One region of the Asticcacaulis sp. W401b genome, then DNA from elsewhere that is predicted to be linked to it. Evidence: predicted binding sites of a transcription regulator. Region 1 holds the regulator's gene; the other holds the start of a gene.
The links. Region 1 encodes HrcA, which represses chaperone genes, less so after heat shock. Its sites were predicted from a motif close to GTTAGCANTCNNNNNNNNNGANTGCTAAC; they were not measured.
Positions count from the first base shown of each region.

Region 2: a site for HrcA is predicted at 1,629-1,657, ahead of groES (co-chaperone GroES). Genes of this name have one in related genera too.

Region 1 covers NZ_JBKFEE010000002.1:160,221-164,639, forward strand. The annotation lists gene rph (ribonuclease PH) at 1-443, opposite strand, end outside; gene ACK8OE_RS05455 (hypothetical protein) at 633-932, shown strand; gene ACK8OE_RS05460 (hypothetical protein) at 952-1,269, opposite strand; gene hrcA (heat-inducible transcriptional repressor HrcA) at 1,390-2,478, shown strand; gene grpE (nucleotide exchange factor GrpE) at 2,499-3,095, shown strand; gene ACK8OE_RS05475 (dienelactone hydrolase family protein) at 3,135-4,070, opposite strand; gene dnaK (molecular chaperone DnaK) at 4,372-4,419, shown strand, end outside.
Region 2 covers NZ_JBKFEE010000001.1:43,259-47,677, reverse strand. The annotation lists gene ACK8OE_RS00205 (TraB/GumN family protein) at 1-527, shown strand, start outside; gene ACK8OE_RS00200 (endonuclease/exonuclease/phosphatase family protein) at 580-1,407, shown strand; gene groES (co-chaperone GroES) at 1,687-1,977, shown strand; gene groL (chaperonin GroEL) at 2,030-3,673, shown strand; gene ACK8OE_RS00185 (T4SS efffector SepA family protein) at 3,866-4,414, shown strand.

The DNA.
Region 1 (4,419 bases):
GCCACCCACGCCGCCGTGATCGAGGCGCAGCGCGTCCCGCCATCGGCCTGGATCACATCGCAATCCAGCGTAATCTGACGCTCACCCAGTGCCTTGAGATCGACCACGGCGCGTAAAGAGCGCCCGATCAGACGCTGAATTTCCTGCGTGCGACCCGACTGCTTGCCCGCCGCAGCTTCGCGACGCGAACGGGTGTGGGTCGAACGCGGCAGCATACCGTATTCCGCCGTCACCCAACCCTGCCCCTTGCCCTTCAGGAAGGGCGGCACGCCCTGCTCCACGGACGCTGTGGCCAGCACCTTGGTATGGCCCACCGTGATCAGGCACGAACCTTCGGCATAGCGCGTCACACCCGTTTCGAGCGTCACCTTACGTAACTGATCCGCCTGACGGTTGGACGGACGAAAGGTTTTCAGGGCATTCAGGGCGTCGAATTGCGACATGGCGGGGACCTCCATTGTATGCGGACGTGCCTATCAGCATAGGTTCGCTTGGGCAAAGGTTTTTGTGGCGTGCTCCATAAACATAAATAATAACACAAGAATCCGACTTAAGCCCGCCGTCCCGTGTACCAAAGCACCTGTCGTAGACACGTCGCTTCGCTCAGCTATTGTGATAAAAAAGAAGGGGTCGTGTCAGACGATATTGTCTATTCCGCCGTCGTACACACCGACTATACGCCGTTCTTTCTGAGCCTGTTTGCAGGCTGGATAATCCTGTTTGTGGGGGTTTTATTCCGTGGCCGGCGCTTTGCGCTTTTCGCACTCCCGTTGGGGATCGCAATACCATTGGCCCAACTTGTTTTGGCGGGCTTTTGGAGAAGTCTGTTTGATTTCGAAATAGTAGCTTGGAATACGATCTACTGGCTAATACCCGGTCTTGTTGTGACCGGCCTCGGTCTGTTAATCCGACGGCTAACGATGAAAAACTAAACAGCACACCAGCCGTTTTTTAGTCCCGCTTTTCATCGACCTTGCGCGACACCTTGCAGTCCTTATCGACGCAGGCATAGGTGTTGCCGTTCTCATCGACCGGCTCTTTGCCCTTGTTTTTCAGCGATTTGGTAACGCGCCACGGGCCTCTGAGGGGCTCAAAATCACGGGTTTTGGTCTTTGGTTTCGGCTTGTAAGCGCTGGGGATTTCGGTCGTCGCAGTGTCGGTGCGCGTTTTGAACACGGGGGGTTTGGTCAGGGTCACCACCTCATCGGCTTGCGCCGCCCCCGCCATCACCAGCCCCATCGCGACCGTCATGCAGACTATGTTACGCATCAAGACCTCCCTGTTCAGATATTCTGATTGAGTCCTGCAATCGTGGCAATTTGGCGGCAAATGCGACGGCCCTCGCGAAGCCTCTTCACAAGCGCGCAAAGGCTTCTATATCCTTAAGCCATGAAAACATCGCTCTCGACCCTGATGAGTGGCACGGCCTCGCTGACCGAACTGGACGCGCGGGCGCGTGAGGTATTCCGTCACGTGGTAGAGGCCTATCTGGAAACCGGTGAGCCGGTGGGATCGCGCACCCTGTCCAAGGGCGGGATCGCCCTGTCCCCGGCCTCGATCCGCAACACCCTGTCCGATCTGGCCGAACTGGGTCTGCTCAGTGCGCCGCATATTTCTGCCGGGCGGATGCCAACGCATCAGGGCCTGCGCCTGTTTGTCGATGGCCTGCTGGAGGTCGGCGACGTGGCGCAGGACGCCAAGCGCGAAATCGAAGCGCGCCTGACGGCCAAGGGCATGACCTTCGACAGCGCCCTGCGCGAAGCCTCCAACCTGCTGTCAGGCCTTGCCGGTGGGGCGGGCGTGGTGATGACGCCGTCGTTTGAAGCCGGGGTGCGTCACGTTGAATTCGTCAAACTGGCCCCGGATCAGGCGCTGGCGGTGCTGGTCTTCGACGACGGACGGGTCGAAAACCGCCTGATGGCGCTAGATCTGGGCGTGACGCCCGCCGACCTGATCGAGGCCTCCAACTATCTCAGTACGCGCCTGAGGGGGCGCACGCTCAGCGAGGCCGGGCGCGATCTGCGCGCCGAGCTTGAGGCCGAACGTCAGCAGCTCAATGAGGCGGCGACGGGTCTGATTGCGCGCGGACTGGCCGCCTGGGCGGGCGGCGAGGCGGATAAGCGCGCGCTGATCGTGCGCGGACAGGCCAATCTGCTGGAGGCTTCGGCTCTCGAAGACCTTGAGCGCGTGCGCGCCCTGTTCGAGGATCTGGAAGAAAAGGAAGAGCTGATCAACCTGCTCGACAATGTGCGTTCGGCGCAGGGGGTAAGAATTTTCATCGGATCGGAATCGAAACTGTTTTCTTTGTCCGGTTCGGCTGTTATTGCAGCGCCCTATATGTTGGGCGGTCAGAGCCAGAAGGTCGTCGGCGCCATCGGCGTCATCGGGCCCGCCCGGTTGAATTATGCGCGCATCATCCCACTTGTGGATTACACCGCGAAAATCCTCGGCCGCCTGCTGGAGCAGGAACGGTCCTAACCCACAGAGTCTAAAGAGTAATGAGCGAAGAACATACTGAACAAGACGCCCCGTTCGCCAATGACGCCATCGACACCCTGAACGCGGCGCTGGAGCAGCTTCAGGCTGAAAACGCCGCACTCAAGGAACAGGCGCTGCGCTACGCCGCCGAGGCCGAAAACGTCAAGCGCCGCGCTGAGCGCGAAATGAACGACGCGCGCGCCTATGCCATTCAGCGCTTTTCGCGCGACCTTCTGGGCGTCGCCGACGTGCTGCAACGCGCGCTTCAGGCCGTCCCGGCGCAGATCGAAGACCCGGCTTTCAAGAACTTCGTCTCCGGTATCGAGATGACGGAAAAGGAGCTGGCCGGGGCCTTTGAAAAGAACGGCGTCAAGAAGATCGCACCGCTTAAAGGCGACAAGTTCGACCCCAACTTCCATCAGGCCGTTATGGAGCAGCCCTCCACCGAGGTCGAGGGCGGCAGCGTCCTGATGGTTATGCAGGCGGGCTATGAGCTGTTTGGCCGCACCATTCGCCCGGCCATGGTCGTGACAGCGGCCAAGACGGCCAGCGCCGCCAACGGGGCCTATAACGGTGGCGACAACGCCTCCGGCGGCACGGTCAATACGCAGGCCTGACCGACGAAAAAACCTCCCCGTCTCACGGGGAGGTTTTGCTTACAAATAGGTCTCAAACCACTTGAGCAGTTCGGCCCAGCCTTCCTTGGCGGCCTTTTCGTTATAAAGGGCGCGGTAGTCGGCGTGGAAGCCGTGCTTGGCGTCCTTATAGACCTCGATATGGCTGGGAGTCTTACCCGACGCTTTAAGCGCCGCGTTCATGCGCTCAACACTTTCCAATGAAATGCCGCCATCCTGCCCGGCATAGAGACCCAGCACCGGGCGGCGCAGGTCCGCCGCGCGGTCGATCGGCCATTGGCGGTCTTCCTTACCCAGAAAATCGGTCGCCGCCGGACGCTCCAGACGCCCGTACCACGCCACGCCCGCCTTGATGTCGGGGATGGACGACGCCGCCATCCACGTTACGGCGCCGCCCCAGCAGAAACCGGTAATGCCGATGCGCGAGGTATTGGCGAACTTCGTCTTGCCGAACACGCCCTTTGACTGACCGACATCGGGGTTGGTTTTCAACCAGGCGATCAGGGTTTTCAGGTCGCCCATCACCTGTTCATTGGTCGCGGTTTCGACCAGCTTGCGGATTTCGGCGGTGTCTTTCAACGCCGCCGCATTGCCCTTACGCGCAAAGGGGTCAAAGGTCAGGGCCACATAGCCCTGATGCGCCAGACGGCGGCAGACATCACGCAGATAGTCGTGCAGGCCGAAAATTTCCGGCACGACCAGCACCACCGGACGGCGCTTGGCGTCTTGGGGCAAGGCAATATAGGCCGGGATGGCGTAATCGCTATCGGTCGGCACGGTCAGGTCCTTGGCGATCAGACCGGCCGAAGGGGTGGACACCGGCGATTGCGCTGCGGCAGCCCCGGCCCCCAGCGCATAGCCGGCGAAGAACAGCCCGGCTATGCCGCGACGACTGACGTGGAAATCCCGCGCTTCGCTGCCTTCGGGGCGCGTCAGGGGCAGATTGTTCGTGGTCATTGGCAAGTCTCCCGGCATCTGTCTTTGTGTGCCCTACCTAACAACAGGATGCGGGCCACTGCAATACGGACCACCTTTATGACCGCGTTCTGAAAAACCCTAAAAATAATGCCAGCATTGCGATGGCCCCTCTTGCAGGCCGCCACGCGCCCCTTATATCGGTTGCAGATTTGGGGGTGCCGAAAATCACCGGCGGCTTCCAAAATTGGTAAAATTCATCTCACCGGGGATGGACAAGCGGGGTGCTTATCTTCAAAAGGCCTCGAAAGCCCATTGCCTTAAACGGAGTAAATCTGGACTCATGGCTAAAATCATCGGTATCGACCTTGGTACGACCAATTCGTGCGTC
Region 2 (4,419 bases), on a different contig from region 1:
AGTACAAAAAACTGTCGCCCATCTGGGCCGCAGCCACCCTGCGCGAAGACGTCTATGACAAGGCGGGGATTGCCACGCGCGACCCGGAAAAGACGCTGCTGCGCTTTGCCAAGGCGCAGAAGCTGAAGACCAGACCGTCAGGTAGTTTCTCGGTGGCCAAGACTCTGGGGCGCATCGACGATTTCAGCGCCCAGCAAGAGGCGCATTGTGTCGCCGCCACGCTGGATGAGATCGACTTTGCGGTAAAAAATGCCCGCGCCGCCACCGAAGCCTGGGCCATTGGCGACCTCAAGGCCGTGCAGCGTTTGTCGCCGGATTCCGCCCTGCTGGCCTGCCTCGAAGGCGCGCCTTCCACCAAGGCCATGCTGGGGCAGTCTGTGGAACAGACGGTCAGCGCGATCAACACGGCTTTGGGGACGCCGGGTAAGTCGCTGATTGTGCTGCCCTTGTCGGCGCTACTCACCCCCGGCGGGGCCTTACAGCAACTGGAGCAGCAGGGCGCGACCGTAACCACGCCCGCGCTTTGACGTCATATGAATGTCATTGGACCCCGCGCCAGCCGCGCCCTAGACTGATCTCATGAAACTGCTGCCCCTCCTCGCTGCCGCCCTGCTTGTCGCCTCACCGGTTTCTGCTGAGACCCTGCGCCTGATGAGCTACAATATCCGCTACGCCAATCCGCAGGACGTGCCGCCGTGGCCGGAGCGCGGCCCGCGCATGGCGGCGCAGATCGCCTTCCTCGCGCCCGACGTGCTCGGCGTGCAGGAGGCCCTGCTGCCGATGGTCGATGACCTGTCGCAGGGGCTTGAGGACTATGACCACTACGGGGTCGGCCGAGATGACGGCGCGAAAGCCGGCGAAAGCACGACCGTTTTCTGGCGCCGCGACCGCTTTGAAAAAGTCTCAGCCATGACGCAGTGGTGCGGTCAGACGCCCGACACGCCATCGAAGGACGCTGATGCTGCCCTGCCGCGCACCTTCACCCGCCTGATCCTCAAGGACAAACGCAGCGGTCAGGTCTTTGACGTGCGCAACGCCCATTTTGACCATGTCGGCGTCAAGGCGCGCGAAAACTGTGCGGCGCAGATCCTGAGCCTGCCGACGGTGCCGGGCGCGCATCTGATCGTGCTGGGCGATTTCAACACCGGCATGGACAGCGCGCCCTATAAGCGCTTCACCGCCGACACCAGCCCGCTGAAAGACAGCCGCGTGGCCAGCCTGCGCCGCTTTGGCCCGACCGGCACCTTCAACGGCTTCGATATCCGTCAGACGGATGGCGAGGCCATCGACCATATTTTTGTGGATCGCGCCCTGAGCGTCACGCGCTTTGCCACCCTGACCGACAGCTTTTCGGGCAAGGTCATTTCCGACCACTTCCCCATCGTGGCCGATATCGAGCTGAAATAGGGGTATAGGGAACCACAGATGACACAGATTGCACAGATAGGCGCTTCGCGCCTGTGAGGTGGCAACCGAAGGGCTTTCGGCCCGAATCCCTTAATCTGTGCCATCTGTGAAATCTGTGGTTTGACCTTCTCACTTCACCTCAAGCCCGGTGAAAAAATTTCACACGAATTCGCTGCGGCGCTTCTTGACTCTCTCCGGTACCAACCCTAACTCAGGGGCGCGTTAGCACTCGGATATGCTGAGTGCTAACATTCATCTGAATAACATCGGAGACATCATATGAGCTTTCGTCCGCTGGGCGACCGCGTTCTCGTGAAGCGCGTTGAAGAAGAAGCCAAGACCAAGGGCGGGATCATCATCCCTGATACGGCCAAGGAAAAGCCGCAAGAAGGCGAAGTCGTCGCTGTCGGGCCGGGCGCCCGCAACGAAAAGGGCGAGCAAGTCGCTCTGGACGTGAAGGTCGGCGACCGCGTTCTGTTTGGCAAGTGGGGCGGCACCGAGGTCAAGCTGAACGGCGAAGACCTGCTGATCCTCAAAGAATCCGACATCCTGGGTGTGGTTGAGCGTTAATCCGCTCTGTCCCTCCCTATCCCGATAATACGCAACCAAAGGAACACCCGAAATGGCTGCTAAAGACGTACTGTTTTCCTCGGACGCGCGCGACAAGATCCTGCGCGGCGTCAATGTCCTCGCCAATGCTGTGAAGGTCACGCTTGGCCCCAAGGGCCGCAATGTCATCCTTGAAAAGTCGTTCGGCGCCCCGCGCTCGACCAAGGACGGCGTCTCGGTCGCCAAGGAAATCGAACTGGCCGATAAGTTCGAAAATCTGGGCGCGCAACTGATCCGCGAAGTCGCCTCCAAGACCAACGACAAGGCCGGTGACGGCACCACGACCGCCACGGTTCTGGCTCAGGCCATCGCCGTCGAAGGTCTGAAGTCGGTGTCTTCGGGCCGCAACCCGATGGACCTGAAGCGCGGTATCGACAAGGCCGTGGCCGTCGCCATCGCCGAAATCAAGGCCTCGTCCAAGCCCGTCACCTCGAACTCGGAAATCGCTCAGGTCGGCACCATCTCGGCCAACGGCGACACCGAAGTCGGTCAGATGATCGCTGACGCCATGGCCAAGGTCGGCAACGAAGGCGTCATCACCGTCGAAGAAGCCAAGACCGCCGAAACCGAACTGGACGTCGTCGAAGGCATGCAGTTCGACCGCGGCTACCTGTCGCCCTACTTCGTCACCAACCCGGACAAGATGGAAGCGGTCCTCGAAGACCCGTACATCCTGATCTTCGACAAGAAGATCTCGACCCTGCAACCCATCCTGCCGATCCTCGAAGCCGTGGTTCAGTCGGGCCGTCCGCTGCTCATCATCGCCGAAGACGTCGAAGGCGAGGCTCTGGCCACGCTCGTTGTCAACCGTCTGCGTGGTGGCCTGCGCGTCGCCGCCGTGAAGGCTCCGGGCTTCGGCGACCGCCGCAAGGCCATGCTGGAAGACATCGCCATCCTGACCGCCGGTCAGGTGATCTCCGAAGACATCGGCATCAAGCTTGAGACCGTGACCCTCGACATGCTGGGCCGCGCCAAGAAGGTGACGATCACCAAGGAAACCACCACCGTGGTCGATGGCGTCGGTGAAAAGGCGGAAATCGAAGGCCGCGTGGCTCAGATCAAGCAACAGATCGAAGAAACCACCTCGGACTACGACAAGGAAAAGCTGCAAGAGCGTCTGGCCAAGCTGGCCGGCGGCGTCGCGGTCATCCGCGTCGGCGGCTCGACCGAAGTCGAAGTGAAGGAAAAGAAGGACCGCGTCGATGACGCCCTGAACGCGACCCGCGCGGCCGTGGACGAAGGTATCGTTCCGGGCGGTGGTACGGCTCTGCTGAAGGCGTCGAAGAAGCTGGCCGACCTGACCGGCGACAACGACGATCAGACCGCCGGTATCGCCATCGTGCGCAAGGCCCTGCAGGCTCCGATCCGTCAGATCTCGGAAAACGCGGGCGTCGAAGGCTCGATCGTCGTCGGCAAGGTGCTGGAATCGAATGACGCCAACTTCGGCTTCAACGCTCAGACCGAAAAGTACGTGGACCTGGTCGCCGATGGCGTCATCGACCCGGCCAAGGTTGTGCGTACCGCTCTGCAAGACGCCGCTTCGGTGTCGGGCCTGCTGATCACGACGGAAGCCGCCGTGGTCGAAGCCCCGAAGAAGGAAGCGGCCCCGGCTATGCCCGGCGGCGGCATGGGCGGCATGGGCGGTATGGACTTCTAATTTGGCTCACGTCCCGATCCTACGGATCGGGACGTGGACAAAGGTCCATAACGAGAAAATTTTTCTCGAAGCGGTTCTTCGAAGAATTTTCGAGTCTTATGTGGAAAGAGCGGGTCTCACGACCCGCTCTTTTTTTGTTGCCATATATCAATTTTTATGAAATTATGGATATATGAAATTATGGAGGGGTTTATGAGGCAAGTTGAGATTGCAGATTCAGATTATGTACGACTCCAGAAGCTGGCCATACCGTTCGTCGATACGCCCGCCACGGTCATTGGGCGCCTCATTGACCAATACGAAACGATGCTGAATGCCCCGGCTGATCAGGAGGCACCGAAACCCAACGGAGTGACACGATATAGTGCCGCGCAAATCCCGCCTCTGGTTCATACTAAATTGCTCGATGCGCAATTCGCAGGTCAAAAGCCCCTCAAAATGACGTGGGATTCTTTGGTGCGTATGGCGCTTGAAAATGTATTTGCTCACGCCTCATCGGTTTCAGACCTGCGTCGCCTGTCAGGGGCGAATGTTGTCGAGGGGCAGAAGGAGGATGAAGGATATAAATACCTCCGAGAGCATAACTTTTCCTATCAAGGAGTATCGGCTGAAGACGCTGTAAACATTATCCTCCGCTGTGCAAAAACCCTAAATTGCCAAGTCGATATCGAGTTCGAATGGCGCAACAAAGAGGGGGCCTTCATGCCCGGTCAACGCGCGATCGTGTCTATTGAGGCTTAGGACCT